3 regions of the Pseudoalteromonas sp. DY56-GL79 genome follow, and region 1 is predicted to be linked to each of the others. Evidence: predicted binding sites of a transcription regulator. Region 1 holds the regulator's gene; each other region holds the start of a gene.
The links. The regulator sigma-54, encoded in region 1, starts transcription at its own class of promoters, with help from an activator protein. The targets are predictions, from matches to a motif close to GTTGGCACGNNNNTNGNNT.

Region 1 (10,639 bases):
TTAGAAGCGGCGCAATCAACGCTGGCAAAATTAGGCAGTCGTAAGGTATCAACGCGTAAAGTGCCAGTTATCTTTCGAGCGGATATTGCTAACAGCTTATTTGGACACTTAGTATCAGGTATCGGTGGTGGTGCGCTATATCGCAAGTCTAGCTTCTTATTGGATTCTTTAGACACACAGATTTTTAATCGCTGCGTAAACATTGAAGAGAAGCCACATTTACTAAGAGGACTTGCTTCGAGTCCTTTTGATAGTGAAGGTGTAAAAACCATCGACCGAGAAATTATCACAGATGGCGTGCTTAATACTTACTTATTGGCAAGCTATGCCGCACGTAGAATGAATATGCAAGCGACAGGTCACGCAGGTGGGATCCATAACTGGTTAGTAAAACCAACACACGACGATTTAACTAGCCTACTTGCGTCGATGGGCACCGGTTTGTTAGTCACTGAACTTATGGGGCAAGGTGTTAATACGGTAACTGGTGATTACTCAAGGGGCGCTGCTGGTTTTTGGGTTGAAAATGGAGAACTTCAATATCCTGTAAGTGAAATTACGATTGCTGGTAATTTAAAAGATATGTTTATGGGGATTGAAGGGATTGGCGGTGATATTGAATGTCGAGGCGCAGTACAAACCGGCTCAATATTACTCAATACTATGCAAATAGCGGGCGAATAACTCTCCCTCCTCAGTTCAAGAAATGCTGGTTTTGACCAGCATTTCCCGCTATGTAGACTATGTTACTGCTACACTAATAACCAAGTGGCGGTGCCAAGGAATGCAAAGATCCCGACAATATCAGTAACCGTTGTTAGTACCACACTACCAGCTAGCGCTGGATCGATATTCATTTTCTTTAACATAATTGGAATACTGGCTCCCGCGATACCTGCAGCGACTAAGTTCATAAACATCGCGAAGGCAATTACAGCACCGAGTGTAAAATCCCACTGCCATATAGCAATAACCCCTGCGATCAAGACAGACCACAGCACGCCATTTAAGGCACCTATCGCCAGCTCTTTACCCATTAAAAACTTTTGGTTAGTCTGGTTAATATGACCAAGGGCAATACCACGGATCACTAAGGTTAGCGTTTGGCTACCGGCAACGCCACCCATACTTGGTACTATGCCATTTAACACCGCGAGAATAGGTAAAATATCCAGAGTACCTTCGAAGAAGCTTGCAACAAACGCTGCCATTAAGGCGGTTAACAGGTTAATCCCAAGCCAAATAGAGCGGCGCTGGCTACTTTTTAGAACTGGCGCAAAGGTGTCTTCTTCATCTTCAAGACCTGCCATACTTAACAAGCTGTGCTCAGCATCTTCACGGATGACGTCAACAACGTCATCAATGGTGACACGACCAAGCAAATGGGCGTTATCGTCAACTACAGGAGCTGAGATCCAGTTATGACGCTCAAAAAGCTGCGCCACTTCAGATTCATCCATGGAGATAGGGATCGTTTCCTTATCTTCATCCATCAAGTCTCGAACCATACTGTCAGGAGACTTAGTTAATAAGGTATTGACTGGCAGCGTACCTAAAAAGCAGTTGTCTTTATCAACTACATACAACTCGTCCGTACCGTCTGGCAATTCGCCTTTAAGACGTAGATATCTAAATACAACTTCTAAGGTAACATCGGGTCGAATAGTGACCGTGTCGGTGCTCATTAGCGCACCGGCCGAGTGCTCCTTGTAGGACAATGCTTGTGTCGCACGTTCTCTATCTTGGCTATCCATCGCACCAATAACATCTTGGTAGACGGTATCAGGCAGGCTTCTCAGGACATCACCAAGGTCATCGTCGTCCATGTCTTCTGTAGCGGCAGCAATTAGCTCCGGCTCCATCTGGGCGATGATCCCAAGTCTTACGTCCTCTGACAGTTCCTCTAAAACATCCCCTTGGATATCTGGGTCAACGAGCTGCCACAGCATAGAGCGAACTTTATGAGGAGATGATTCTAAAAGCAGTGCTGTATCACAAGGAGCTGTTTCTGCGAGCATACGCCTAACTTGAACAAACTGACCACTGTTTAAGGCTTTAGTTACCTTTTGGAGTTGTTCCAGTGTGTAGTCTTGTTCAAATACTTCAGGCATAGGCATCCTTTTTGATAATAATGTTGGCTAACGTGATGAAGTTAACCCAATTCATTTACTTTATCGCAGAAATCAATTTCTTAATTTGAATTTTATTCGTGTTGTTTCTGCTGGTGGGTTGCTATCGTTAATACACGTTAAAGGTGTACGCAACGATAAAATAGGATTTTCTCGGCAACTCGCTTTACTGCACGAAAGAAACCTAAATTGGTATTACAGTGTAACTCAGTTTATTGGGAACTACCAAGGTTTACGCTTAATTATGAGAGACTTATTATACCAATTCGCTTAATTAAGTGATCTATTTTGAGGCGAGAAAATCTTGTCGATAACACGGCGAAAATTTTGCTATTTAACCTGAGGTTTGGATAAGGAATGTTCCAACTCATTGTTGCTAAAGCACAACTTAGTTTTTTCCTTGTTTAGCCAGCAAGTTTTAGGGAAAACAAGGCGAATTTACGCACCAATAGCTGGCTATTGGAAGTGAATTCAACGCAGTTAGCGCTAAAACTGGCTGCTAGAAAGGCATTAATTATCCGCAGCTCAGGTTATTTAGTTGTTCTAAATGAAAAATTTTTAACACAGTCAGCGTCAGATTTGCTCCTTCAAATTGAGCAAGTATTAAGACTAATTGGTATTATACCAGTCTGGTTACGGAGGGGGAGATTAGCAGGGAATAAATGAATCGGGCCTTAGTGCTATCTGGGCGCTAGTAACCCAAGTTACTCGGATTCATTAAATTTATTTTCTATTAGTCCACCAATGGCGTCTAGTGCATACTGAGCATCGGGACCTTCACAAACCACTCGTACTTCTTTTCCTTGGCTGCTTTCAAGTAACAACAGCGCTAGTACGCTGTCAGCAGCAGCACTTTTGTCTCCTTGATATAAGGTCACTTCGGCATCAAATTGGGTCGCTAATTGCGCAAGAACCGTCGCTGCTCGAGCGTGCAGGCCGAGCTTGTTCTGGATTAAAAACGTATCTTCTAACATTTAACCCTCTTGCTCACGGTGGCGAATTTTGACGTTGGGATGGGTTTTTGCAAATCGCTCGCCAATGGTTTGCGCTAAGTATACCGAGCGATGTTGTCCACCAGTACATCCTATTGCGATCGTTAGATAACTGCGATTATTACGCTCTAAGTGTGGTAACCAAGTTTGTACAAAGGTTTGGATCTGCCAAGTAAACTTTTGCACGATGCTGTGACTCGACAAATAGTCTTTGACTGGCTGATCTAGGCCAGTTAGCGGCTTAAGCTCAGGCTCCCAATGTGGGTTGGGCAAAAAGCGCGCATCAAAAACGTAATCCGCTTGTTTTGGGATGCCGTGTTTAAAGCCGAAAGATTCAAAGGTAATAATGAGTTGTTTGTCTTTCTTACCTAAGATTTTTTCGCGGATATCTTCCGCAAGTTGATGAACGCTCAGGCCTGTAGTATCAATGAGAAAATCAGCGCGTGTGATCAACACGTCTAACAATTCCCGTTCTTTCTTTATCGCAACATCTAATGGAAGATTATGTAGTGAAAGAGGGTGCAAACGGCGTGTTTCTGAGAAGCGTTTTATCAGGGTTTGATCGTCACTGTCTAAATAAAACAGGGTAGGTTTGGCGAAACCAGGCAAGTATTCAAGAATGTCATTAAACTCGTCCTGTTCTTTAGGCAAGTTTCTAACATCAATACTGACTGCAATTTTATTATAATTGTCGGAAACGCTGCGGACTAAAGACGGCAGTAAATTGACTGGAATGTTATCTACACAATAGTAGCCTAAGTCTTCCAATACTCGAAGCGCTACAGATTTACCAGAGCCTGAGCGGCCACTGATAATGATAAGCTCGAGTCCTTTTTCTTCATCACTCATCAAGTTCACCTTGGATCACTGCATATAACTCGTCATCACTTTTTGCTTGCCTAAGCATTTTGCAAAAAGACTTGTCTTTGAGTGTATCAGCAATCGCCGCTAAGGTCTTCAGGTGCTGTTGATTATCACCTTCGGGTACGATGAACGCGACAAAAATATCGACAGGCTGCTTATCTATGGCTTCAAACTGGATCCCTTGCTCGCTAACAAGCACCATTGCAAGGATTTTATCCAAACCTTCAAGTCTACCATGAGGAATGGCAATACCTTTACCGATCCCTGTGCTGCCTAATTTCTCTCGCGCCATTAAAGCGTCTAAGATAGCATGCTGACTGGTATTTGGAATTTGGCTATGAGCCAGTTCGCTGATGTATTCTAAAATACGTTTTTTGCTATTAAAAAGGACCGCAGCTTTACTGCAGTCCTTGTTCACCAATTCACTTAATTTCATCTTAGTGTCGAGTGAGCTTCTCTTTGTGTTTAATAACTTGACGATCTAGCTTGTCGATAAGGCCATCAATTGCGGCATACATATCTTGATGCTCTGTTGATGCAAATAGCTCGCCGCCGTTTACGTGTAATGTTGCTTCTGCTTTTTGTACTAGCTTCTCGACATCAAGGATCACATGCACGTTATTGATATGATCAAAGTGCCTTTCTAGCTTCGCAAACTTGTTGGTGACATAGTCTCTTAATGAGTCAGTAATTTCTACATGGCGACCAGTTAGATTTAGTTGCATAAGCATTTTTCCTTCTTGGTTTTTACGTCTTATATCAAGCTTTTACGCTGATTTGACGGTGGAATGGCTAGGGATTCACGATATTTTGCAATCGTACGTCTCGCTACCTTAATTCCTTGCTCAGCTAAGATATCTGCAATTTTGCTGTCACTCAATGGTTTCGCGGTATTTTCTGCAGCTATCAGCTTTTTGATAAGTGCTCTAATTGCTGTAGAAGAGCACTCACCTCCATTTTCTGTACTTACATGGCTAGAGAAGAAGTACTTCAGCTCAAATATTCCCCGAGGTGTATGCATGTATTTTTGTGTTGTCACACGGGAAATTGTGGACTCATGCATCTCAACCATTTCAGCAACATCATTTAGCACCATAGGGCGCATTGCTTCGGGGCCATGTTCAAAGAATGCCTGTTGTTGTTGCACAATGCAATTGGTAACTTTTAATAAAGTATCATTTCGGCTTTCTAAGCTTTTAATAAACCACTTCGCTTCTTGTAAATGTGAGCGAATAAACTGACTATCTGTACTGGATTTCGCTGTTCTAGACATCGCAGCATAATGGTCGTTTACTTTTATTTTAGGCATAGCATCAGGATTTAGCTCTACGACCCAACGACCTTTTACTTTTTTCACCGATACGTCAGGGATCACATATTCAGGCTCTTCATGAATAATGCTTGCCGCTGGTTTTGGGTTAAGACTATGAATTAACGTCATGACCTCTTTGAGATCGGCTTCTTTAAGGCGTGTTTTCTTAGTCAAAGTTCGATAGTCACGGCTGGCAAGCAAGTCGATATGCTCTGTCAGGATCATTTTCGTTTCGGCAATCCATGGCGTATCTGGGGCGAATTGATTTAGCTGAATACACAAGCATTCTTGTAAACTACGCGCTGCGATACCGACAGGATCGAAAAGCTGAATACGTTTGAGCACGGCTTCGACTTCATCCAGCTCAATAGGCTCTTCGCTACTCTCATCATTAATGCTTTCTAAAATGTCTTCGCAAGACAGTGTTAAAATGCCTGACAGGTCGACCGCTTCAATAATCGCAATCGCAATCGCTCTATCTGTTGGACTAAATGGTGTCAGCTCAAGTTGCCACATGAGATAGTCGTGGAGAGATTCAGAGGTTTCCCCTTGATAAACATTATCGTCATCGGGAAGTGGGCCTGAGCTTGCAGCGGGCGCTGCACTCATATACTCGTCCCAAGTGACATCCATGGCGAGGTCATCGCTCACCGTGTCTTTGCTCATGGCTGTATCTGAGTCTATCTCATAGTCACTAACCTGCACTTCATCGCTTGAATCTTGATTGTCGTCAGCACTGCTCTTTTCTTGACTGTGTTGGTCAGTGTTTTCGCCGTCAGTATTATCACCTTCTTCCACTTCCAACAATGGATTGCTGTCTAATGCTTCTTGTATTTCTTGTTGCAGATCCAATGTACTAAGCTGCAGCAAGCGAATGGCTTGTTGCAGTTGTGGAGTCATTGTAAGTTGCTGCCCCATGCGCAGCTGTAATGATTGCCTCATGTATCTCTAACAATCCTTTTTAACAGTTATTAATACTACGTCTTAACTATAGCTTGAATTGTTCGCCTAGGTAGACATCTCTTACGGTTTGATCTGCCAAAACATGTTCTGGCGTGCCTGCAGCGATTAACTCACCATGTGAAACGATGTAGGCTTTTTCACATACGTCCAGTGTTTCTCTAACGTTATGATCGGTGATTAGCACACCGATACCGCGGTTTTTTAGGTGCTCTATGATTGTCTTTATATCTAACACCGAAATAGGATCAACACCAGCAAAAGGTTCATCTAACAGGATAAACTTAGGGTTAGCGGCTAAAGCGCGAGCAATTTCTACGCGTCTTCTTTCGCCTCCCGACAATGCCATGCCCTGTGAGTCGCGAATGTGTTGGATATTAAACTCATCCAGTAACTCGTTTAGTTCAGCTTCTCTTTCAACTTTAGATAAGTCTTTTCGAGTTTCTAAAATCGCCATCAAATTTTGATAGACCGTGAGTTTTCTAAAGATCGAAGACTCTTGCGGTAGATAACCAATACCAAGTCGCGCGCGGCTGTGCATTGGTAGCAAAGTGATATCTTCGTCATCAATCTGAATAAAACCTTTGTCGCTTGGTACTAACCCTACAATCATATAAAAGGTCGTGGTTTTACCTGCGCCATTCGGGCCCAATAAGCCTACAATGCTGCCAGCTTGAACACTTAAGCCAACATTTTTGACGACCTGGCGGCCTTTATAACTCTTTGCTAGACCAGTTGCTTTGAGCTCGCTCATTAATTGTTACCTTCTTCCTGCGCTTTTTTATCTTTTGCGTCTTTTTTGTCATCAACAGGAACAAGGATGGTTCTTACACGGGAATCTTCTTGGTCTGAGCGCTCAGCACTGATCAGTTGCTTTTCAATGTCATAGGTGATGACCTGAGCATTGATTTTTTGCCCAGTTTGATTGATTTCCGCATCGCCAGAAATGACTAAGGTGCCTTTCGCAACGTCGTAGCGAATTTCGTTTGCTTTGGCTTCTAGCAAATTACCATCAGGTTGACGTTCGCTGAAAATAGCTGGGCTGCCAGTTGCAACAAGCAGTTGCTTGTTAGTACCAAGCTCCGCGCGGCGATGGACTTCTAGGCGATCGGCATTTATTTTTCTGTTGCCATGAATAATAACAACATTCTGTTCAAAAATACCGATGTTGCTTTGCAGTTGAGCTTGCTGACGGCCAGCATCAATAATGACTTCATTTTGTTCTGCAGCAATTACTAGAGTAGAACTTGCAAGCAAGCCGATGAAAACTAGTTTGTTAATGATTTTACTGGTCATAATAAATTGTCTTTGTGTGGTTGATGAGTTCGATCACTTGCTTTTGTAGATCCGCATGCAGTCCTTTACCCGTGATCCTAAGACTAGGACCCGTGATAACGACAGGGTGTTCCGACTTCATCAATTTTTGCTTAATTTCAACTCTTACATTATCGGCATTGATATCGGTGATCATGGCGTTAGGCGTTAAATTCTTTGCCAGCACATTGCCCTCTAATATCAAGGTATTGTTTTCGTACAGTGTTGCTTCTAATGCACTTATTTGCCAATTTTGCTCACCGTTATATAAGGTGAAAATAGGCTTTTCAAAGTGACTAAAGCCAAGATCTTGATACAACTCCATCTTATCAGCAGTTACCTGATAGTTTAATAAGCCATTTTCACTATAGGTCGTTTGCTGAAGTGTGGTTGCAACATAATCGGGCTTAGCTAACGGTTCATCTTCTTTTGCTGAGTCCGCCTCTGATGGATTAAACATGGGCGACCACATCCATACCATTATTGAAGCGAAAACAATGAGTAAGATGACACGCAATACGGTCATGTACTTGATCCTTTGGAAGTCAATAAGTGATTTTGGCTGAGCATTAGAAGATCAGTCAGTTCTCTCACAGCACCAAAACCACCAGGCATCAAAGTGGTGTAGTGGGCGATACGTTTGACAAGAGGATGTGCATCATTGACGGCAACGGCAAAACCGACCTGTTCCATTACGGGTAGGTCTGGACCATCATCGCCAATATATGCAATTTCGTCATCACTAAGGTTGAGCTTAGTCTTCAATTCATCATATGCCACTAACTTGTTTTCTTGGCCTTGGTAAATATAAGTTACATTTAAACTAGTCATGCGTTGCTGAACTATTTGTGAATGTCTACCTGTGATAACGGCGACTTCGATACCACTATCAATCAAGGCTTTAATACCAAACCCGTCTTTGGTATTAAATGCTTTCAGTTCTTCACCATTGTTACCAAGGTATATACGTCCATCTGAGAATACGCCATCAATATCGCAAATCAATAATTTGATTTGTTTTGCTTTTTCCCAAGCTTCAGTTGAAATCGTCTGATATAAATCTTCAAATTGCATTACAGCACCCCCGCTCTAAGTAAATCTTGCGTATTCAAGGCGCCAACCGGTATGTTGTTTTTGTTTACCACAATCAAGCCATTAATTCGTTTGGTTTCCATGATATTGAGTACCTCTGCTGCGAGCATATCGGCGCGTGCCGTCGTACTTTTAGCCGTCATAACTTGCGTGATTGGGGTGGTGTGAATATCGATCTTTTGTTCGATAATACGGCGCAAGTCGCCATCGGTAAAAATACCTTGCAATTGCGAGCTTTCATCTACGATTGCCGTCATACCTAAACTTTTAGCTGACATTTCAAATAAAGCTTCTTTAACTGTGCAATGACTTTTAACCATAGGGATTGCATCCCCTTGATGCATGACATCAGCAACGGTTAGTAGTAGACGTCTTCCTAAACTACCACCTGGATGGGAAAGTGCAAAATCATCAGCCGTAAAGCCTCTGGCTTCAAGTAGCGCAACCGCGAGTGCATCGCCCATCACTAGCGTAGCTGTGGTGCTCGCCGTGGGTGCAAGTCCTAATGGGCAGGCTTCTTTTGATACCTTAACACAAAGGTGAACCGTCGCATTACGAGCCATTGTCGAGCTCGGGTTGCCTGTCATAGAAATAACGGGGGCCCCTAAGCGCTTTATCACAGGCAGGATTGAGATCACCTCTTGGGTTTCCCCTGAGTTGGAGATCATCAAAACCACATCATCTTTGGTGATCATACCCAAGTCGCCGTGACTTGCTTCTCCTGGATGAACAAAAAATGCGGGGCTGCCAGTACTTGCGAGTGTCGCTGCGATTTTGTTTCCGATGTGGCCGGACTTACCCATGCCAATCACGATGATGCGACCTTGGCAGCCAAACATAATTTCACAGGCTTTTACAAATTGTTGATCAACAAACTGTTGCACTTCTTCTATTGCTGCAAGTTCAGTAGCAAAAACTTGATTTGCAGAATCAATAAATGGGTTCGTTGTCACAAGGCTTCCTTAAATGATGTAGTAAATATAACCGACGAAGCTTGCGACAAGTATGCCACCTTCCAAGCGGTTGATGCGGCGCTGACCTGTTAGGCTGAGGCTCATTAGGATAAGCAGCAGTGTCGCGCCAAGCATAATAAAGATATCACGTGACGCAATATTGGCGTCGAGGACAGATGGGTTAATAATCCCAGCAATCGATAGCACTGCCAATATATTAAAGATATTCGAGCCAATAATATTGCCAAGCGCTAGATCGTCTTCTTTTTTAAGTACGCCAGCAACACATGCCGCAAGCTCGGGTAAACTAGTACCAACGGCGATAATGGTTAATCCTATTAGCAGGTCACTCATGCCAAAATATTTGGCGATGTCAACCGCGGCGCCAACGAGATAGTCCGCGCTAATAGGCAGTAAAATCATACCCACGATTAACCAGAAAACGGCTTTTTGAGTTGGAATATTATTTGGCACTTCTTCACAGGCTTCACTGACAAATGGGTCATCATTATCTCCACCACCACGCTTGGTGATAATGATAAGTGCAAGAAGAAAAGCGGCGAAACCGACTAATAACAAAACACCTTCTACGAAACTAAAGTGGTTATCACTAACGATATACCAAGCTGCCAATGAAACGATGACTAACAGCGGCATTTCGCGGCGCAAAATACCAGAGCCAACGGAGAGTGGCCTTAATAACGCGGTGAGACCCAAAACGAGTAAGATATTGGCGATGTTAGAACCTATGGCATTGCCCACGGCGGTGTCTGTTTTATCTGCAAGAGCGGCTTGCGCAGCAACCATCATTTCTGGTGCTGAAGAACCCATGGCCACGATAGTTAAACCAACAATTAATGTTGGCACACCAAAGTTTCGTGCAAGAGCGGCCGCACCAAAAACAAAGCGGTCAGCACTCCAAACCAGTGCAATAAAGCCAAGAATGAGAATAACAAACGATAAAACCATGAACCTCTAGCCAATAGGATTAAAATTTCGATAGATACTACCAAAAGCGCTCTG
Region 2 (10,639 bases), on a different contig from region 1:
GCCATCAGTACCAATATCAATACCAGCTAGTCGACCTACGGTTGCACCGTCTTGTTCCAGCGCTTTCACTTCAAATCGACCTGATGAATATTGTGTCGGTAACTTCTGAGCCGTGTTTGCTTCATCACGCCAGTTAACAACAATATCATTCGGGAAGGTTGCGCCGTTTTCTAACAAGTTTGACATACCAATAGTTGGATCGACCGCATCTTGAGGACCTGCAAGGCTAAGCGGGTTAAACGTTGTACCCGTATTGTTACTAAATGTCAGTGGTGAAGCTGATGGATCATCCGCTGTTTGTGAAGGAATACCACTTGCGTCAAAACGAAATACGCTTACTGGAGTGTATGGCACAGGTGGTGTTGCTGCTGGATCAATTTGCTGCGCATTATGGTTAAAAGGTTTATCGTCCATTGTTGCGTAAGTAGACCACTCATTATCCGCTGTTTTTCTGAAGAATAACTGCAATGTATGTGATTCACCCAACGAATCATATACCGTAATTGCTGTTCTTGAATTATATGAGGCACGTTGCTCAGGATCAAAAGCAATCGTAGGTGGTTGCGCAGTCGCATCTAGGTTAAACGAGGTATAGATTTGCGATGTTGCACGAGGAGAACCTGATGCATCTGGAATTTGAACGGGTGATGTTGTGCTTAAACTCAAAGACGTGGTATCACCTGTAGATGGATCGACTGGAAAGCCTTGCAAGTAATCACCCTTAGCATTCACGATAAAGTTGTCTTTGTTGAGCTTAAATGCACCCGCTCGAGAATAGGTGAAATCTTGTGACTGGAGCGAGTTTGACATGGCAAAATAGCCTTCGCCCTCAATCGCCAAGTCTAGCGAGTTTTGCGTAAACTTTAATGACCCTTGGTGAAACTGCTGTGCAACCATGGTAGTTTGTACACCATCGCCATTTTTCGTTTTGCCAGAGCTAAAAACCGAAGACGCGTAAACATCAGCAAATTCTGCGCGAGACTCTTTAAAACCCGTCGTGTTCACGTTAGCAATGTTATTTGCTGTTACGTCCAAGTCTTTTTGCGCGGCGGCAATACCTGTCAGTGCTATATTGAAACTCATACTCTCACCTCTAAGTTCTTAAGGTTAATTCTTTAAAACTACTATGCTATTTCAGCAATATCAGTTAAGCGCACCGCGCCTTCTTTGGTATTAATGACGATGCCGTTAGCACCATTAACATTAACACTGTCTATATTTCTAAATGTGGCCGACGGTAAAGTTTGATATTCACCTTCAATCATACCCTCCGCTTTTATGGTGTATTCACCTGGAGGCATCATCTCACCGTCTTTATTTTTACCATCCCAATCGAATCGCACAGCGCCCACACTTTGTTCGCCAAATTCAAGCGTCTTTACAAGCGCTCCAGATTCATCATAGATACCCACTGATAGATTCTGAACTGGTTCCTGTACAATCACAGAACCTTTTGTAAGTGCATCGTCACCATGTTCTAACGTCGTTGATTCGAGTAATGCTTTCTTACCAATCAGCGTTGATGCTTGAAGCGCCGAGTTAGAAGTCATTGATGCAGCCAACGAGTCAAAATTCTCATTTAGCTTTGAGATCCCCTCGGCCATAGTAAAACTTGTCATCTGCGCGATCATTTGATCGTTGTCCGCAGGCTTACTTGGATCTTGGAAAGAGAGCTGTTGAGTAAGCAGCGAGAAGAAATCTTCTTGCGATAGCTCATCTCTGGGCTTTTTCTCCTCGGCCTGCTTTTGCCTATCCCAGTAGAGTGAATCTACACCCGTTGAAGAAGTGGCATTTACATTATTACTCATCAGCTGTTACTCCCAATTTAGCGCTGGCCTAGTTGCAATGTTTTGCTAAGCATTTGCTTTGCAGCATCTGCAACTTGAACATTGGTTTGGTAAGAGCGAGAAGCAGAAATCATATTTGCCATCTCCTCTACCACGTTCACATTCGGTTTATAAATGTAGCCATTTGCGTCAGCACTTGGGTGGTTTGGGTTGTATTCAACTTGAAGCGGCTTGTCGCTCTCAACCACACCTAAGACTTTTACTCCAACTGAAGATCCCGCAACATTGTTCTGGGAAGCTGCAGCTTTGGAAAGTTCAGCGGCAAATACAGGGTGTCTAGCGCGATACACAGTATCCTGACTAGAGCTCACTGAGTTTGCGTTCGAGATATTACTTGCGGTGGTATTAAGTCGCACATTCTGTGCGCTCATTCCTGAACCCGCAATATCGAAAACGTTATATAAACTCATAATTATGCCCCTTGTCCGCCGAGTGCCTTCTTAAGGCTACTGAACTTACCACCAAGAAATTGCAAACTGGCTTGGTACTCTAATGCATTCTGTACATACAAGTTTCGTTCCACTTGTATATCAACTGAGTTACCATCACCTGTATCTGCTTGATTTGGCGAACGATATAGCTCAGATGAATTACTCATTTTGGTACCACCAGTGAGGTGTTTTGCATCTGTTCTAACCATATCATTGCCGCTTCTTTGCATTGTCTTTGCCGCTTTCAAAGCACTAGCAAAGTCGATATCTTTAGCTTTGTATCCTGGAGTGTCTGCGTTTGCGATATTGCTTGCTAGAATTTCAGCGCGTTGTGAGCGAAGCAGCATAGTATGCTGATGTATACCCAACGCTTTATCGAAACTAATTGCCATTATCTGACTCCAAAAAATTGACTCAAGTATGACAAAGCAATCTTTAGGCCAGTTTTGAAATTCAATTTATTCATTAAATTTCAATATGTTAAATTATATTTTTTGGAATAGTTAAACTTGAGCCAATATTGAGGAGTGAAATAAATAAGAGGAAGCGTCTGAAGAGTCGGCGGTTGAACTTAGAAAATCCAAGGTTGATGAAAGTAGTCATTGGAACTGCGACTGCGTACAAATATTCAATACCTAACTATAGCGAACGTCCCTGCCGCTATATGTGAGTATTAAGTCTTTTTCTGATATATAATCCCAGGATTACAACGGATCATATTAAAGTCGTCACTTAAACCCGCCATTGATTCTGACGCACCTAAAAACAAATAACCATTAGGATTTAACGACTGAGCAAATTGCGAAATGATTTTGGCTTTCACTTCAGGTGAAAAATAGATCAGGACGTTACGGCAGAAAATAACATCAAACTTACCCATCAATGCATAAGAATCTAGCAGGTTTAAATGTCTAAAACTGACCATTTTACGGATCGGTTCAACAACCTTAGCCATTCCATTGCCACTATCCATAAAAAACTTCTTTCTGCGCTCAGGCGATAACCCCCGCGCCAACGCTAGCGCGTCATATTCAGCATTCTTACACATATCCAGCATTGTATTAGAAATGTCCGTACCGATAATCTGAACACCCATTTTCAGCGCACCAGGGCTTTTACTCACATATTCACTCGCAGACATCGCGATTGAATATGGCTCTTGTCCTGATGAACTTGCCGCCGACCAAATCTTAACAGGGCGTCTCAAGTCTTTAAACTCTGGTAAGATTTTCGATTTAATTAGCTCGAACGGATAAGTATCCCTAAACCAAAGTGTTTCATTCGTTGTCATCGCATCCACCACAGCGGCACGCAATTGCCGCTCATGGGGACTGAGTGTTTTAGCTACTAAGGACGAAAGTGTTTCCACACCAAAGCGAGCCATCAGAGGAGCAAGCCGGCTTTTGACCAAGTACAATTTATTGTCACCCAGTACAATACCGCACTGTTGCTCCAAAAAGGTTCTAAATTGGTCGTACTCTTTTTGCTCTAAATGCTTATTTTCCAAGTGCTACCACCAGCTTTAATCACAATGAACCCATTTTTTAACCGCTGAAGCTAATTCATCTGGGTTAAACTTAGCAATAAAATCATCAGCGCCCACTTTCTCAATCATAGCCTGATTAAATACGCCACTCAGTGAAGTATGGAGTATCACATGCAATGGCGCTAATTTTGGATCAGCTTTTATTTCAGCCGTTAACGTATAACCATCCATTTCCGGCATTTCAACGTCAGAAATTAATAGCCCTACTCGCTCGGTGACATTATTTTGACAGTCCATTTCCGCAATTTCGCGAAGCCTGATAAGTGCTTCTTTGCCGTTCTTCGCAAGCTCAGTCTGAACACCTAGTGGCTCCAATGCACGTTTGACCTGATTACGAGCAACCGCAGAGTCATCAGCAATAAATACAATACGTTCGCCTAAATCTTTTTGCATTTCACCATCAGAGACAATATCAGCACTGACTTCTGTGTTGATTGGGCAAATTTCATTAAGGATCTTTTCTACGTCCAATATTTCAACTAGCTCGTTTTCAATTTCTGTAACCGCTGTCAAATAGGAATAACGACCTGCCCCTGATGGCGGTGGCATTATTTTTTCCCAGTTCATATTCACAATGCGTTCTACTGCACTGACTAGAAAACCTTGGACTGAACGGTTGTATTCTGCAATCACAATAAAACAGTTACGAATATCTTGAATAGGAGGTCCACCTACCGCAAGTGACATATCAATTACGGATATAGTTTGGCCTCGAATATGAGCAACCCCTCGGATAAGCGGGTTTGACTTGGGCATGCTTGTCAATGCTGGACATTGAAGCACTTCTCGGACTTTGAAAACATTAATGCCGAAGCGCTGTCGACCTTGAAGTCGAAAAAGTAATAGCTCGAGACGGTTTTGTCCAACCAGCTGTGTACGTTGGTTAACCGAGTCTAAAATACCTGCCATTTCAATCTCCTACTGTATAAACCGCTAATCGGAACGATCTTTGCTTCGACTCTGATATGGTTTACCACCCTTGATTAGGTGCAGTTATTAAAGCAGAATCTTTATACCTTGTTTCACCCCATAAGCATAGTCGAAACATCATGAGTTTGTTAAAAAAAACCCATTACATTCAGTTTTTTTGTTTGTTCGCTTATTTTATAGGCGTTGACTATGGTTATTGTCAGCAATATGACAACAAAACTTTAGAACAAAGCGCAATAGAATTTGTTGAACCAAATGTAGAGCAGGATCCCGATAGTCAGCTGTCACTGACTGCTATACCACTTGATTCAAGAATTCCAGCAAGGGATTGTCAGTCACCGTTGCAATATAGTACAGCGATGGCTCCGCCTTTTGATACTCAAGTGACAGTACAAATTAGATGCAACGATACCCTCAGCTGGACTCAATACGTCCACGTACGTATCGATCACCTCTTCCCCATATTAGTTAGCGCAACCATGTTAGAAAAAGGCCGTGTTATTCAAGATGAAGATGTAAAAATAGAGTATCAGCCAAAACGTTTTCGCAGAGTTTCTTATGTTGAAGATAAGTCGATACTAATAGGTAGTCGCAGCAAACGTAATATAAGAGAAGGCCAAGCCTTTACTCAAGCCCATATCTGCATGGTCTGCAAAGGCGATACTGTGACGATTATTGCTAAATCAGGTGGACTCGTGATCAAAACTCAAGGAGAAGCGCAGCAAGATGGCAACCGTGGTGAACTGATTAATATTAAAAACTCTCGCTCTGGCAAAACCTTACGTGCTAGAGTAATAGAAGTGGAAACAGTAGAGGTGAATTTATAAAAAATTTGCTAAAGTAATACTATTAAACGCCGATAACAAGGCTGAGAGTATAATTTTATTGGGTCTACAATCATGGTTAATCAAGTTAACGGTCAGAATCAGTCTACATCCGTTGCTAATAATGTTAAGCAACAGAAAGCTGAATTGCAAAGAAATGATGCCAACAGCGCATCAGTTAAATCACCAGCTACACCAAAAGCAGCTGCGGATTCAGTCAGTCTGACTCCACAAGCGCAACAGCTGAAAACAGTCAACGAAAAAGCGCAGCAATCATCAGGCTTTGACGACAAGAAAGTCGAAGAATTGAAAAAAGCGATTGCAGAAGGCAAGTACCAAGTTGACGCGGAAAAACTCGCCAAAAACATAGCTGCATTTGAGTTCGAAATATATGGATGATTTGGTTCGGCTTTGCCACCACAAACTTTCTGAACAAATCTCAACGCTAGAAGCGATGACCCAGCTTCTGGCGCGTGAGCTTGACGAGCTTGCATCTCGGCGTGGCGACAACTTAAAAGAAATCGCTCGTGAAAAGCTAACTCTCATTTCAAAACTGCAAAAGCTCGACAATGAATTGTCAAAAACAGAGTCTCACGTCTTTGAACACAATGAAGTAGCCCCGCTCGTTACTAAAGTGCGAGCACTACTCAGTGAATGCCAAACCAAAAATGAAATCAATGCTAAAACTGCTCATCAGGCGAATGTAAGCACACGTGAATTAAAAGGGATCTTAATTGGCGCACCAACTTCGATTACATATGGTCAGGATGGTAGTGTTAAAAGTAGCGACAGTGAGTTAGTACGTAACCTAAAGGCGTAGCCACGCCAATCATATTTCAGTATTGAAGAACAACCGAAATGCAGCATATTAAGTAAGCGACATGTGATGAGTGCTTACTTAAAACTATAAGATATCTTCTTAATTTTCTGCGGCTTGACTTGAGTAATATACAAATCATAAACGCGTTTCATATCAAGCTCTAATTCCGTCGTGTAAGTATCACCAACAGCGTAACTTTTCAGCACCTTAGCCCCTCGAACGAGTCCATTTACTTGGCTCTTAAGGCCGTCGTTTTGCGCAACCGCCCCTTTTACCGTAATAGTAGATGTCAAATTCTGGCCATACAGTTGCTCGGCCAATTCACGATACGCTTCTAATTTTGAGACTTTAATAGCCATTAGCTGCTTCTCACCCGCAGTTTTACCCGGCTGAGCACTCAAAGGCGCGTACCCCACAGCACGTAAAACAGGAAAAGTTTCCGGTTGTACTGTTTCATATTCAATGTGCTTATCAACGAGGCTTGAACAGCCACTGAGTCCCGCTAGCGAGCAAACCATAACAACTGCACTGATAGAATTAGTGATACGCATTTCACCTCACTCCGCTACAATAAATACCAATCAAAATTTAACACTTCCCCAGCATCTTAGTCTCGCAAGGATTGTTGTGGTTTCATCGAGTATTGGCAATAAATAAAAATTAACTTTAATGATCTATGATTATGCACGAACCTTGCCAAAATTTGGCACAGGTATTGCTGAGTTAAAGAGTAGTTTTTTATCTGGGCATTTAAACATGAAAAAGCAATTCACGATCAGTCTATCACTGTTGTGTATCACCTTAACTAATCCTGCTTATGCCGAATGGTTTGAAGTTACCGGCATGGCTGACGTTAAAAATGGCGATCATCAAAAAGCCAAAAGAAAGGCCGTAAACGACGCCATCACACAAGCATTGCTGTTTTCTGGTGCTTCTGTGAGTAGTGTACAAACCGTCACCGATGGTGTGCTCACCCAAGATCAACTTAAGATCCGCTCAAATGCCGAAATCCAGAGCGCCAACGTGATTGCTGAAGCAAAAGTCGGTGACTCATGGCAAGTAACATTGCATATCGATATTACCCCACAAAGTGCTCAGTGCCCAACTAGTGCATACAATAAACAGGTTGCAGTCACACAAAGCCAGTTAAAAAATAAACATCAAGCAACTTTAGGTCAAATTTTTGACGTAAATAAAGCGGTGAGCGAGCGCCTATACCAGACTATGACTGAACAAAAGTCGAGCTTAGAACCCGTTCCCTATTTTGCACAGACTATAGATGTTAGCCGCTTTTTCAGTCAGCGTTTTGATTATAATGAACAGCTAATCGAGACCATTACAGCAAATACCAACAGCCAATTTGTACTACTGAGTCAAATAACTGATGTTGCTAGTGTCGATAAACTTAATAGTGACCTCGCATTTTGGCAAAGCGATAAATACTTAAGAAGCTTCAAGGTAGACTTTGCGCTGTTTGATGCACTTTCTCATGAAAGGGTGTGGCAAAAACAATATGCCACTCAAGGCGTGTGGCCGTTTAAGAAAACCAAATTAATTGATGTGTACAGTGAGCGCTTTTGGCAGACAGATTATGCTGATGAGATCCAAACCACGCTGACACAAATCGCAACTGATTTAAACGCAGCGGTCGCCTGCTTACCTACCAATGGCAAAATCCTACATATCGATGATGAACAAGTCGTTATTAATTTGGGCCGCATGCATGGCTTAGAGAATGGCCAGATCCTTAACGTAGCACATAGTAATCCGCTGACTAATGTCGATGGTAAAATATTTATGCATCAAATTAAAACCATTAATAAGCTGCAAGTGATCCAAGTGAACGCTCAAAATGCCATTGCGGTAAATATCAGTAATCGCCCACTTCACAATGTGCAAATTAATGATTTGGTTGAAATTCAAATAGAAACTGAAAATGAGTTTGAATTGTAAGGCAGAGTCTTTCTGCAGCAAAAGGCAAGAATTTCGATGACTTTATCCCCTCTGCATCATGCTTCCACCTCCCATTTACTTTGGTCATTCCACACAGAAATGAATACCAATGGCGTCCCCAGTAGGAATCGAACCTACATCTAAGCCTTAGGAGGGCCTTGTTTTATCCATTAAACTATGGGGACAATCTCTAAAGTCAGATAACAGTCGCTTTTTTGACCTTCACTAGCGGGATCTGCGGTACTTAATACCAATGAAGTCGAGAGTTGTCGATTCTCTGTTGTACTGCATCTCAGTGACTTCGCTTTAGTATACTGATCTTAATGAACTTTTAAAGATTAATAGTCAATTTATTCGCGCTAATAAATGAGGTGGTTCAGTAGGTGAATACGCAGCAGTTAAGACCCACTACTGCGCTATCAGTTACTTCGCTTGAGGTGTGAATAAGAAGTAGGATAGTTCTTCGTTTAATAAAACCTAAACGGTATTTTCTTCTAAAAAACGCTATTTGAAGTACTACCTTGAAGCGGTTGCCTGATCATCAAGGATAAAATACGGGATAGTCACCACCGTGCTTGCGATCACTAAGTTAGTATTAAACTCTAACAACCTTGCGTTCACCTCCACGCCTCGTGGACGGTAAACCATAGTGCCTGTGAGCAAATGACTGGGAGATTGAGTGTTTTTCAAGCGACTTGCATTACGCGAAAAAGTCAAATCACCACTAGATGTCACTTCAATTTTCCCCAATGCTTTAAAGTCTAATGCTTGATAACCCAGCTTTTGCATTTGATGCATTAAAGACTCAGCCAATTGGTTTCCTAGCTGGTTTGTATCCCTTAATGATTCATTAAAGTTAACAAAACTAGCTACCGCTATCGACTCGGGCTTTTGCCCTAACACCGTATCTGACAGCTCCAACGCAATTTGATTGGCGTAGTTAGCAATTTCTTTGCGATGACGATAGCTAACGAAGCCAATATCTTGCGATATCGCCGCTTGTGAATCTTCATTACGCTCTTGCTCTTCCATCATGGCATATAATATTTCCATATCGGATTGCTGCGTTTCTGTAGATTCAGGAGTCGCCTGATTTGTCACTTCGCAACCACCGAGTAATGCGAGTGTCGTCGCGAATAGCACTACATTTTTCATCATCGCCTCCGAATTAGTTCGCACGCTCTATACGAATGCCATCGTATGCCGCACCATCTTGTAGGGCGTTAACTACGTTTTGCGGTAAAAACCCTTGAGCAGAACCCACGACACTTTTACTTCTAAGCCCAACCACTCTGGCATTAACCATAACTCCGCCCTGATGATTCACCAAAGTACCACCTAGCACGTACAAAAAAGGGTGGTCGTCAGATAGCTCTAAAAAGTCACGACTAAAAATAAAATCGCCTTCAGGTGTCACCCGGATATAGTCTGTTGTTTTAAAGTCCACAACAGGGATCCCAAATGCATGAAGCTCATGGATAAAGCTTTCAGCCAACTGGTTACCCAGCAAGGAACCTTTATCAAATTCTTTATCTAAAAATACAAAGCTTGTCACTGCTACCGGTGTTTTCTCATTCACGTGTTTCAAGTTTGCAACCATGTCTTGCATTATAGACTGGACATAGTGAGTGACATTTTTACCAGCCATTTGCTGAGAAACAGAGAATTGTTTCATACCGTTTGGGTTACTTTGATACATCGAAGATTTCTCAAAGCCATTACGCACGGGCTCAGCCTGAGCATTATCCACCGCAAAAAAGTTACTCTGAGCACAGCCAACCATCAATGAAAGCGGCAAAACCAAACTTAATACTTTTTTCATTACTTTCATCTCCACTAATATTGGCTTCGTATAATCTGACCGTCACGATTTGTGACACGCTCCGTACCCCACATCACAGCTTTAGGAATGCTGATTGATGCGGCTGAAACGGCTCGATTATGTAACGTATCAACCAGCCGCGCATTGACCAAATAGGTATCTCGACTTTCTACGATTGTCCCGACCACCACGAGGTCAATTTTCTGGCGCTGATTCAGCACATTCAATTCTCGACTTAACATACTATCGGCAGAACTTTGTAAAGATAAAGCGTTTCTGAGTCGATATTCCACGACATCTGCCCCCATTTGACTTAAATGGGTCATGAGGGATTCTTGCAAGGCCACGCTCAAGCCTGAACCTTGCCCAGCAACGGTATCATCCAGCTGATTAGCCTTAAAAAAGCTCGTCACAGCAAGCGTTGAATTCGGCTTGAACGGCCGTACATACTGCCCAAGTTCCGCGG
Region 3 (10,639 bases), on a different contig from region 1:
AGTGTTGTGGCCGGCCAAGAACTTGCTCAAGTTGGCAGTACCAACGACCTTCAAGCGCTGGTCAGAGTATCTCAGTCTAAGGCAGAACAAATTCAGGTAGGTCAATTTGCTATGGTCAATACACGCCGCGAACAAGTACCAGCAAAAGTCACAAGGATCAGCCCGCAAGTACAAGAGGGCACCATTGAAGTTGAGCTCACTTTTGTCAATGGCGTACCAGACTCTGCGCGCCCAGAACTTAACGTAGATGCGCAAATTAGCACACATCAGCTGAAGAACGCATTGTATGTTGAGCGTCCAAGTAACACCCAGTCACACAGCCAGCAAACGCTCTTTGTGTTAGACAATGACATCGCAACCCCTCAGATAGTGTCGTTTGGTATAGATGCAGGAAAATTCTTGCAAATTGAAAGCGGTGTCACCCCAAATCAGCAAATCATACTCTCTGATACAAGTACTTATAAAAACGCTAAACAAGTACGGATCATTCAATAATAAATCATCATTAGGATACGATTATGAAAGAAACTATTTTAACCATGTCAGGGATCACCAAAGTTTTTAGTACCGAAGAAATGGAAACTCATGCATTGCGTGGGATTGACTTGGAAATATATAAGGGTGATTTCGTGTCAATTTGTGGCCCTTCTGGATGTGGTAAATCTACCCTGCTGTCAATTCTTGGTCTGTTAGACATGCCAACAGATGGTAGCTATAAAATTGAAAATCTTGAGGTTAGCCAATTAACTTTGGCGGCTGCGGCACATATTCGAAACGAAAAAATTGGCTTTATCTTTCAGTCATTCAACTTAATTGATGAACTGACAGTCTACGATAATATCGCGCTGCCATTGCGTTATCGTAAAACTCCGATGAGCAATGCCGATATTGATCACGTTGTAATGAGCTGCCTAACAAAAGTAGATATGGCACACCGCGCAAAACATCGCCCAAACCAGCTTTCAGGTGGGCAACAGCAAAGGATTGCTATTGCCCGCGCACTCGTCGGCAACCCCGCATTACTGCTTGTTGACGAACCTACAGGTAACCTTGACTCAAAAAATGGTGATGCCGTTATGGACATGTTGAAAACGCTAAACCTAGAAGGGACAACATTATGTATGGTGACGCACGACCCTAGATATGCCGATATGGCGACACGCAAACTACACCTTCTAGATGGCAAAATACTGGCCCCCCAAACACACACTAACGCCAACACAGTCGTTGACACGTTTTAGTTCATGATGGAAGCGAGGAAAGTAATATGCTTGTCAAAGACATGAGTGCCAGTCTGTACTCTCTGAGTAAAGTAAAAGTATTTACCATCACGATTATCTCTACGCTTGCGCTCACACTAGGTACGCTCGTGGCGATGTTTAATTTAAACTTTACTATTCTCTCTGCGCCGTTGCCTTACCCCAATGCAGAGCAGCTTTACGTTTCAAAAGCAGTGCACTATATCAAGGATAGAGTGGAGTTTGATGATTTCACTCCGATACCTATGCTGCTTGAGATCTATGAAAATGAAAAAACGCCGGAGTCGCAAACCGCCCTATTTGGCTATTCCGAAGAGGTGATTAGAAGTAAAGTTGAAACGCCGCAAGTCAATACCACTTACACCACCCCTGAATTTATGCCGATGCTTGGATTTACTTTTCACTTAGGTCGTGGACCGAGCGCAGACGAAGGCCTTAATTCAATGCAGCCAATCGCGGTATTGTCCTATCAAGCTTGGCAAAAATATTATGGTCAAGCAGCCGATATCGTCGGTCAATCGATTCAAATAGACCAAGTAAATTTTAAAATCATTGGTGTGCTATCGGAGCAAAATCGCGAACCTGAAATGCTTACTCCGGGTCGTCTGACTGACGTATGGTTGCCTTGGGATTATTATTCATTCCAACGCCGCGATGCGCAGCACTGGGGGATCACCGGTCCTAATCGACACGTGTTGATTAAAAAAGCGGGGGCGGTAGACATTCCCACTATCAACCACCAGCTATCCACGCATTACAACAGCCGTTTTAAAACCCAAACAGCCAGCTCTTCTTTCTTTGATGATATGACCATTACGTTGGAGCTGTTACCGCTGCGAGAAAAAATCCACGGTGATAGTGCCAGCAAAACTATTTGGCTACTTTTAGGCGCACTTTGCCTGCTACTCATTGCTTGTGCCAACATTGCTAACCTTATTCTAGCCAGAGCAGTAAATCAGCAACGTGATATGGCTATCAAGGCTGCACTTGGCGCTGGACGCGGCCACTTATCTCGGGGCATATTTATCGAACTCTTAATCCTCACAAGCAGCGCCGCGATGCTTTCCTTCGCGGTGAGTGAATTATGCTACTACTTACTTAGGCTGGTAGCTGCTGATAGCCTACCTGGCGTACTCAACCTCAGCACAAATTTCATCACGGTTGCCTTGTGCTTAATTCTTGCCGTGTTATTGGCATCGCTCGGTGCATGGCTTGTGAGCAAACGCATTAACTTTAAGCAGCTCAATAGCCAACTCCAAAGCAGCGGAAAAGGCACTGGGATCCAAATCAAAACAGAAACCCGAAAAGCCTTAATTTTTAGCCAACTATTTCTAGCCAGCCTATTGTTACTCGCTTGCTCGCAAACTTTTATCAATGCATGGGGATTACTCAACCAATCTCCTAATTTCTCAACCTCTGAACGCTATGAGGTTGAACTCAACCAACTTGTAGAGCAACGTCCAGCCCGTGAACAAAGAGATGCATTTTATGCCGAGCGCAGACAACAATTACTAGATGTTACCGCTGCGCTCAAACAAAACCCACAATTCAAAGCGGTCAGCTTAACTACTGGCACACCGATTGAATTTGGACTCAGTACCTTTCTTGCAACTGATTCAGGATTCCAGACGCAGTATTCAGTGTCTGGTAACATCGTTGATGAATCTTACCTGCCACTGATGGAGATTAGTCTGCTACAAGGCCGCAATTTCACCACTGAAGAAGTGAATAGCCAATCAGCTGTGCTTATTGTTAATCAAGCCTTTGCAGAACAACTTGCGCCACAAGGAGACGCTATAGGTAAACGCTTTTATTGGCTCAATGGCCGTCGTAATGTTCAGTATGAAATCATAGGTATTAGTGAAAATTTAGCCATTCCAGATAAGCCTGATACCGCTCGCATGTGGGCTGTGGACAGACTGTCAGCCTATACACCAGCGTTTATTATTCAAACGCACACAGGGCAGCAGATACTTCCCCAATCCATAAACCAGACCATGGCGCAAATATCTAAACGCTGGCGCGTTGCTGAAATTCAACCTTTGTCTCAACAGCTATCTAACTCGCTCGCAATTCACCAAGTTGCAGGTTGGGCTGCGCTATCTCTGGCAACCATCACCTTACTTATCGCACTAATTGGCATATATGGCGTACTCAATTACGGTGTTTCTATGCGTCGCTATGAACTCGGAGTGCGTATGGCAATTGGTGCGTCGCCAAAAAGTATTGTACTTGGATTACTAGGAGAAAATACTAAAGTTATCTTTACGGCTCTTGGATGTGCGACATTTGCAACCGTTGCAGCGATGGCATGGCTGGCAAACTCGGAGGTCATGTTTAGTGTCTCCCTGCTTGGATTCGTATTACCACTGTCGCTTATCATCGGAATTACCGCTGCAACAACTGTATTAGCCGCCAGCGGGGTTATTACTAAGCCCGCGTTATACTCGCTGAGAAGTAACTAGGGCCTGTTTACCTTTCAAGTTTGTTTTTGCAGCAGTTTGATTGGTATTTGTACAAGGCAGAGCCTGCGTAGCATAGTTATTCTATGTGAGTCAGGCGATAACACAGTAGAAATGCTAATCAAGCGCTGCCCTTTGGGTTCACCTGAGTGCGCTTTGTTCATTGTTGCTCAACTTTTGCCTAGATTACTAGGCGGCAAGTCGAGCGTCGCGACCAAAACACACTCAGGAGAACAAAAATCAAACAGCAAAGATCAACAGGCCCTAGCCTGAGCTTCGATAAAGTCAACTCCCTGAAGGCATGGCGTCTCCCTCAAGGCGCCTTGCTTTTTTTATTAAAACACGACCCCTGATCCCAGCTATCACATTAAATTAATTTTTGCTTTGTTGCACTTCATAATCTATACCAATACTCCAAACACTTACTCGAAGATAAAGTGACTATCACAGGGAATCGCTTGCACCAACATTGCGCACCATAATGAAACATTTACGCACCAAGTTAGTGCAACAAGCTAATCCCTAAATTTCCCAAAAGTTAAAAATCAATACTTATCAAAAACTTAAAAACATGGCACAGATCAAGCTTATCTGTGTGCAATTGCAGTACATTGCAGCAAAAAATAACCCAACGAGTCGGAGGACACATGTCACAATCGGTTTTAGATTTTATTAAAGAGCACGACGTAAAATTTGTTGATTTACGTTTCACAGATACAAAAGGTAAAGAACAACACGTATCGATCCCACATCATCAAGCCGATGAAGACTTCTTTGAAGACGGCAAAATGTTTGATGGCTCATCTATCGCTGGTTGGAAAGGCATCAACGAATCTGACATGGTACTTATGCCTGATGCAGAAAGTGCAAAGCTAGACCCATTCGCAGAAGAAACAACGCTTATCGTTCGTTGTGACGTGGTTGAACCAAACACACACCAAGGTTACGAGCGTGACCCACGTTCAGTAGCTAAACGCGCTGAAGAGTTCATGCGTTCAACAGGTATTGCAGACACCGTATTATTTGGTCCAGAGCCAGAGTTCTTCTTGTTTGACGATGTTAAATTTAAAACTGACATGTCTGGCTCTATGTACAAAATCGATGCTGAAGAAGCAGCTTGGAACTCAGACAAGCACTACGAAGGCGGCAACACAGGTCACCGCCCTGGCGTAAAAGGTGGTTACTTCCCAGTAGCACCGGTAGACTCGTCTAATGATTGGCGTGCAGCTACTTGTTTAGTACTTGAAGAAATGGGCCACGTTGTTGAAGCGCACCACCACGAAGTAGCAACTGCTGGTCAAAATGAGATTGCGACTCGCTTTAATACTATGGTGACTAAAGCAGACGAAATCCAAGAGATGAAGTACGTTATCCACAACATGGCTCACCTATACGGTAAGACAGCAACCTTTATGCCTAAGCCAATCGTTGGTGATAATGGTTCAGGCATGCACTGCCACCAATCACTTGCTAAAGACGGCAAGAACATCTTCGCAGGCGACAAGTACGGCGGTCTATCTGAAGAAGCGCTTTACTACATTGGTGGTATCATTAAGCATGCTAAAGCAATCAATGCATTCACTAACCCAGCAACAAACTCTTACAAGCGTCTAGTACCAGGGTTTGAAGCGCCAGTTATGCTTGCATACTCAGCACGTAACCGCTCAGCATCAATCCGTATCCCTGTGATCCCATCAGAGAAAGGCCGTCGTATCGAAGTACGCTTCCCAGATCCTGCGGCTAACCCATACCTAGCTTTCGCAGCCCAGCTGATGGCTGGTCTTGACGGTATCCGCAACAAGATCCACCCTGGTGATGCAATGGATAAAGATTTATACGACCTACCAGCGGAAGAAGCAGCAGAAATCCCAACTGTTGCAGCATCACTTGATGAAGCGCTTGCTTCTCTAGATGCTGACCGTGAGTTCTTAACTCAAGGTGGCGTATTCACTGACGACCTAATCGATGCATATATCACACTTAAGTCGAAAGAAGTTGAAAAATTAAACATGACAACTCACCCAGTTGAGTTCGAAATGTACTACAGCGTTTAATCGCTAACCGACTACTACGCTCAATACTGCCGTATTGAGCTTGTAGAGCCAAAACTCATTATGCGTTTCTGGCACTCTTAATCATATGTGTTCTCAAGCCCGTTGTTACGGGCTTTTTTGATGCAATTCAAAAACTTAAAGAAAGTCGCCTTTATGTTGTCATTATGGGAATTATTCATTTGCAACTCGCAATTCCAACTGCGCTATACTACAGTATGAACAGTAGTTTGCTCTGGAGATTTGTGGTGCGTCAGTGGTTTCTTATAATGTCGGTTAGCATGACGCTAGCCCTAACAAGCATTGATGCTGCAGCAGAGTCCAATCCAAAAATCTATCGCTGGAAAGACAAAAACGGCCATTGGGTCTATTCGGATGTACCGCAACCTGGCTCGAAAGAAGTCAAACTCAATGCCAGCGCCTTAACCATGCCAAGTGTTGATACTAAAATTCTCGAGCAAACGGATACAACACCAACGATTCAATATACAGCTAAAATCACTTCCCCAGCGCATGAGCAAACAATCCGTGATAATAGTGGCAGCGTATATGTGACGGGCACCATTGAGCCTAGATTTACCCAAGGTTTAAGCGTGCAACTCTTTCTCAATGGAACGGCCACAGGGCCAAAGCAAACGAATACTCAGTTTGCTTTGCGTGGCATTGATCGCGGCGAGCATTCTGTGGTTATGAAAGTGTTTAATCAAAAAGGTATGTTAGTCGCCCAAAGCGATGCTCATAAGTTCTTTTTGCACCGCAATACCGTGAATAATTAAAGCGATATTGCTTACCTACACTGACTTTCAACCAGTAGTTGCAAACATACTATGCTCATTTCCTCTGGTATTGAGGAAGCCAAATTCGACATGTCATTGTGTTCAATCCACAACCTTTGCTCACCAACCTGAACTTGATAGTAGACCTCGGCCTTTGTTCGCAATAAATATTTATCTCGCCAGTTAGGTTGGACGACCCGCATCACACCTGTAAGGGTGGCTTTCTCGCCATTCGTAGCTCGATGTACACTCGCAGCTTGAGGAGGAAAGCAGTCACCCTGTTCGGTAACATACTTAGCGCTTTGAAAGTCACACCCGCTCATGCAGAGCGTGACAAAAAGGCTCCCCCCACAGACACGAGCTAGATGTATTTTTTGACACAAAGCACTAAGACCTTAAAGTTGGCATGCTTTATTAATAACAAGTTTAGGATACGAGTTCGAAAACCCCTAGTTTCTGAGCTTAGGTAATAATTTACTTCAATGGATGCAAAGCTATGCTATTCTCATTGCACCACATTGGTGCACGGTGAACATATATGGATCAACATAACTCGATTGACTTGGATAAAGTTTGGCAATCTCTCTCAACCGCGATTTTAGTGCTCGATCAAAATTTAATGATCCACTATGCCAATTACAGCAGTAGTGAACTGCTGGGACTCAGCACTAAACGGCTTGTTGGACTGGCGATTGATAGTGTGTTTAATCATCATCATATAGACCTGCCTCGGCTCTCTAAATACGTGCTACAAGATGGTGTAGACTGCCAGCAACACAGGGTAGACGTGGTATTCGTAGATAATCGTGTTGCGACACTAAGTCTGCATGCCAGACGAGTTTACCTTGCAGAAAAGGCGTATATTTTAGTGGAATGTCGCCGTGTTGATGATGCCCTGCGTTATGACCAAGCATCCAATCAAATGCACCAATTTCAGGCAGCTCGAAACCTCATTCGCGGTCTTGCCCATGAAATAAAAAATCCACTTGGTGGGATCCGCGGTGCGGCGCAATTATTGCAGTACGAAACTGATCAACAAGAACGGGAAGAATGTGCCACGCTCATTATTGAGCAAGCAGATAGATTGCGCGAGTTGGTAGATAGATTACTTGGACCCAATCAGTTACCACAAAAAGAGCCGTGTAATATCCATCAGTCGTTAGAATCGGTGATTAAATTAACCACCTTGGAGCGCGATGCCGATATCATCTTGGTAAAAGATTATGATCCCAGTATTCCAGCCATTGTGATAGATCAAGCCAAAATTCAGCAAGTTCTGCTGAATATGCTACGCAATGCTCAACAAGCGCTACAGCATGACGGTACGATCACCATAACAACGCGCATTAAACACCGTCTTCATCATGGTGAGCGGCTATTGAAAAAAGCATTACTCATCCGTATCAGCGACAACGGTCCGGGGATCGCCGATGAGGTAAAAGAGACATTGTTCTTTCCGATGATCACGAATAAAGAAGGAGGATCTGGACTTGGACTCTCTATCGCGCAAACTTTGGTAGAGCAACACCAAGGGTTTATCGAATGCGATAGTTGGCCAGGACACACTGAGTTCAGTATCTACCTTCCCTTTGACAACACCGAAACAGGAAACGTGCAATGAAATCAGTTTGGTTAGTCGATGATGACGCTTCAATCCGATTTGTTTTAGAAAAGGCATTAAAGCGAGCTGAGTTTGAAACCGAGAGCTTCGCCAGCGGTCAAGATGTATTGACCGCGCTTGAATATGAGCAACCCGCAGTGCTGATCTCAGATGTACGTATGCCAGGTATCGATGGCATGGCCTTGTTAGATAAAATTGCAGGACTCTACCCAAACTTGCCGGTGATCATTATGACCGCGCACTCGGACTTGGACTCTGCGGTCAACGCATTTAAGAAAGGAGCATTTGAATACCTCGCCAAACCTTTCGACTTAAACGAGGCCGTTTCCCTTGTGCAACGTGCATTTCGCGCAGGCCAGCAAACTAAAAAGCAAAAGCGCCACAGTGAAAAAGCCAATAGCCCCGACATTATTGGTGAAGCCCCAGCGATGCAGGAAGTGTTCCGCGCCATCGGTAAACTTTCCGCTTCAAGCATGAGTGTATTGATTAACGGCGAATCAGGCACGGGTAAAGAGCTTGTGGCAGGCGCGCTGCACAATCACAGCCCGCGAAAAGACGCTTCTTTTATCGCGCTCAATATGGCTGCCATCCCCAAAGATCTCGTCGAGTCTGAATTGTTCGGCCATGAAAAAGGCGCTTTTACTGGCGCTGACAGCATGCGCCGTGGCCGCTTTGAGCAAGCCGACGGTGGCACCTTATTTTTAGATGAAATCGGTGATATGCCACTGGACGTACAAACTCGGCTATTGCGCGTACTCGCCGATGGTGAGTTTTATCGGGTTGGTGGTCACAACAGCGTGAAGGTCGATGTCCGTATCGTCGCGGCTACCCATCAAGACTTAGAGACACTGGTAAAGCAAGGTAAATTCCGTGAAGACTTGTTTCACCGTCTAAATGTCGTCAGGTTAAAACTACCAGCCTTACGTGAGCGCCCTGAAGATATCGCTGCCCTGTGCGAGCACTTTCTTGCAAAAAGCGCCAAAGAGCTAAAAGCCGAGCCAAAAATCATCTCCAAACATGCCCTGCAAAAAATGCAAGCCTATCATTGGCCAGGCAACGTTAGACAGCTGGAAAACACCTGCCGCTGGTTAACGGTAATGGCGCCGGGCGAACTTGTTACCCCAGCGGATCTGCCCGAAGAGCTAGAAAAACCACAACAGATTGACGCCTTAGAACATGGTAATTGGCTGGACGCATTCCAAACTTGGTTAGACTCAGAGTTACGTACAGGAAAAGACCATATTTGGCCAGATGTACAGGCACAATTAGAAACACGGCTGATCAAATCCGCACTCAATGCCTGCCATGGTCATAAGCAAGATGCGGCATTAAAGATAGGTTGGGGGCGCAATACGTTGACCAGAAAGCTAAAAGAGAGAAATATTCAAGATTAGACGACAAGCTGAGTATTATGACTCAGCTTTTTCCCACTACTCCAGTTCCCAAAATGAATAATATCTGATTGAAAATCATACAAACAACCAGTAGCTTGGACTATGCCGTATCTTGTGACTCGGCATAACTTACATTTTGTAAAGGAATCGCTATGAAAATTACATTGAATAAAAAACCACTAAAACATCTATCTAACAGCAAGAAGCTAGCAAATGAGCTTACACCGCAAGCAGCTGGTGGTTATGATGTTACCTCACCACACAATAAAGGCTGTATCAGCTATCAGGGGATGACATGCCCTACTTCGCCGTACGACCCTGCTTGCTAGAATGATCTAACTCATGTCGCTTATCGTTATATACCAATCCACATAAATAACCTGAGCTGCGGATAATTAATGCCTTTCTAGCAGCCAGTTTTAGCGCTAACTGCGTTGAATTCACTTCCAATAGCCAGCTATTGGTGCGTAAATTCGCCTTGTTTTCCCTAAAACTTGCTGGCTAGACAAGGAAAAAACTAAGTTGTGCTTTAGCAACAATGAGTTGGAACATTCCTTATCCAAACCTCAGGTTAAATAGTTGGCGACATAATCAAGTAGATTGGTGTAAGCGACAATAAAAAATCATTGCTCTAATCAAAAAAAGTCGCCACTATTTAATAAAGACAATGTACTAACTTATGTAAGCCTGTGAAACTGCTTGAAAATGTCCCACTGTTCAAACAACTAGAGATCATCAATCGCTTAGCGTTTTTTAAAGAGTTTACGCTTGCCGAGCGTCAGGTGTTACTCGAGTCTTTTGGCCACTTATATCTGGTGCAACAAGAGCGTCATGCCTTCAAACGCTTTGAAAAAGACAATCGCCTGTATATTGTATTAAGCGGTGAGTTTTTGATTTTTAAACAAGATGCGGCCCATGATTTAGGCAAGGTTGGTCCTGGTGAATTTTTAGGTGAAGGTGCATTTATCACTAACCGAGAACGCAGCACCAGCGCACAAGCGTTAAAAGACAGCATTATATTGGCAATAACCCCAGATGCACTAACACGCTTGCCCAATGTGATCCGGGAAAAAATC

Region 2: a site for sigma-54 is predicted at 7,081-7,099, ahead of NO992_RS01675 (LPP20 family lipoprotein). Genes of this name have one in related genera too.
Region 3: a site for sigma-54 is predicted at 4,292-4,310, ahead of glnA (glutamate--ammonia ligase). Genes of this name have one in related genera too.

The regions. Positions count from the first base shown of each region.
Region 1 is NZ_JANHZS010000006.1:52,549-63,187, forward strand. Features, by position in the region: gene pmbA (metalloprotease PmbA) at 1-684, shown strand, start outside; gene mgtE (magnesium transporter) at 753-2,111, opposite strand; gene NO992_RS05800 (HPr family phosphocarrier protein) at 2,834-3,103, opposite strand; gene rapZ (RNase adapter RapZ) at 3,104-3,970, opposite strand; gene ptsN (PTS IIA-like nitrogen regulatory protein PtsN) at 3,963-4,421, opposite strand; gene hpf (ribosome hibernation promoting factor) at 4,423-4,710, opposite strand; gene NO992_RS05820 (RNA polymerase factor sigma-54) at 4,740-6,239, opposite strand; gene lptB (LPS export ABC transporter ATP-binding protein) at 6,286-7,011, opposite strand; gene lptA (lipopolysaccharide transport periplasmic protein LptA) at 7,011-7,553, opposite strand; gene lptC (LPS export ABC transporter periplasmic protein LptC) at 7,543-8,097, opposite strand; gene kdsC (3-deoxy-manno-octulosonate-8-phosphatase KdsC) at 8,094-8,645, opposite strand; gene NO992_RS05845 (KpsF/GutQ family sugar-phosphate isomerase) at 8,645-9,616, opposite strand; gene NO992_RS05850 (calcium/sodium antiporter) at 9,626-10,585, opposite strand.
Region 2 is NZ_JANHZS010000002.1:72,534-83,172, reverse strand. Features, by position in the region: gene flgE (flagellar hook protein FlgE) at 1-1,083, opposite strand, end outside; gene NO992_RS01715 (flagellar hook assembly protein FlgD) at 1,125-1,808, opposite strand; gene flgC (flagellar basal body rod protein FlgC) at 1,826-2,257, opposite strand; gene flgB (flagellar basal body rod protein FlgB) at 2,260-2,670, opposite strand; gene NO992_RS01700 (protein-glutamate O-methyltransferase CheR) at 2,952-3,785, opposite strand; gene NO992_RS01695 (chemotaxis protein CheV) at 3,801-4,733, opposite strand; gene flgA (flagellar basal body P-ring formation chaperone FlgA) at 4,874-5,581, shown strand; gene flgM (flagellar biosynthesis anti-sigma factor FlgM) at 5,654-5,977, shown strand; gene flgN (flagellar protein FlgN) at 5,970-6,398, shown strand; gene NO992_RS01675 (LPP20 family lipoprotein) at 6,473-6,949, opposite strand; gene NO992_RS01670 (flagellar assembly protein T N-terminal domain-containing protein) at 7,155-8,351, shown strand; tRNA gene NO992_RS01665 (tRNA-Arg) at 8,462-8,536, opposite strand; gene NO992_RS01660 (FlgO family outer membrane protein) at 8,868-9,509, opposite strand; gene NO992_RS01655 (FlgO family outer membrane protein) at 9,520-10,173, opposite strand; gene NO992_RS01650 (FlgO family outer membrane protein) at 10,188-10,639, opposite strand, start outside.
Region 3 is NZ_JANHZS010000021.1:29,589-40,227, forward strand. Features, by position in the region: gene NO992_RS15810 (efflux RND transporter periplasmic adaptor subunit) at 1-495, shown strand, start outside; gene NO992_RS15815 (ABC transporter ATP-binding protein) at 519-1,241, shown strand; gene NO992_RS15820 (ABC transporter permease) at 1,268-3,724, shown strand; gene glnA (glutamate--ammonia ligase) at 4,369-5,775, shown strand; gene NO992_RS15830 (DUF4124 domain-containing protein) at 6,042-6,548, shown strand; gene glnL (nitrogen regulation protein NR(II)) at 7,087-8,169, shown strand; gene ntrC (nitrogen regulation protein NR(I)) at 8,166-9,563, shown strand; gene NO992_RS15845 (hypothetical protein) at 9,716-9,892, shown strand; gene NO992_RS15850 (cyclic nucleotide-binding domain-containing protein) at 10,253-10,639, shown strand, end outside.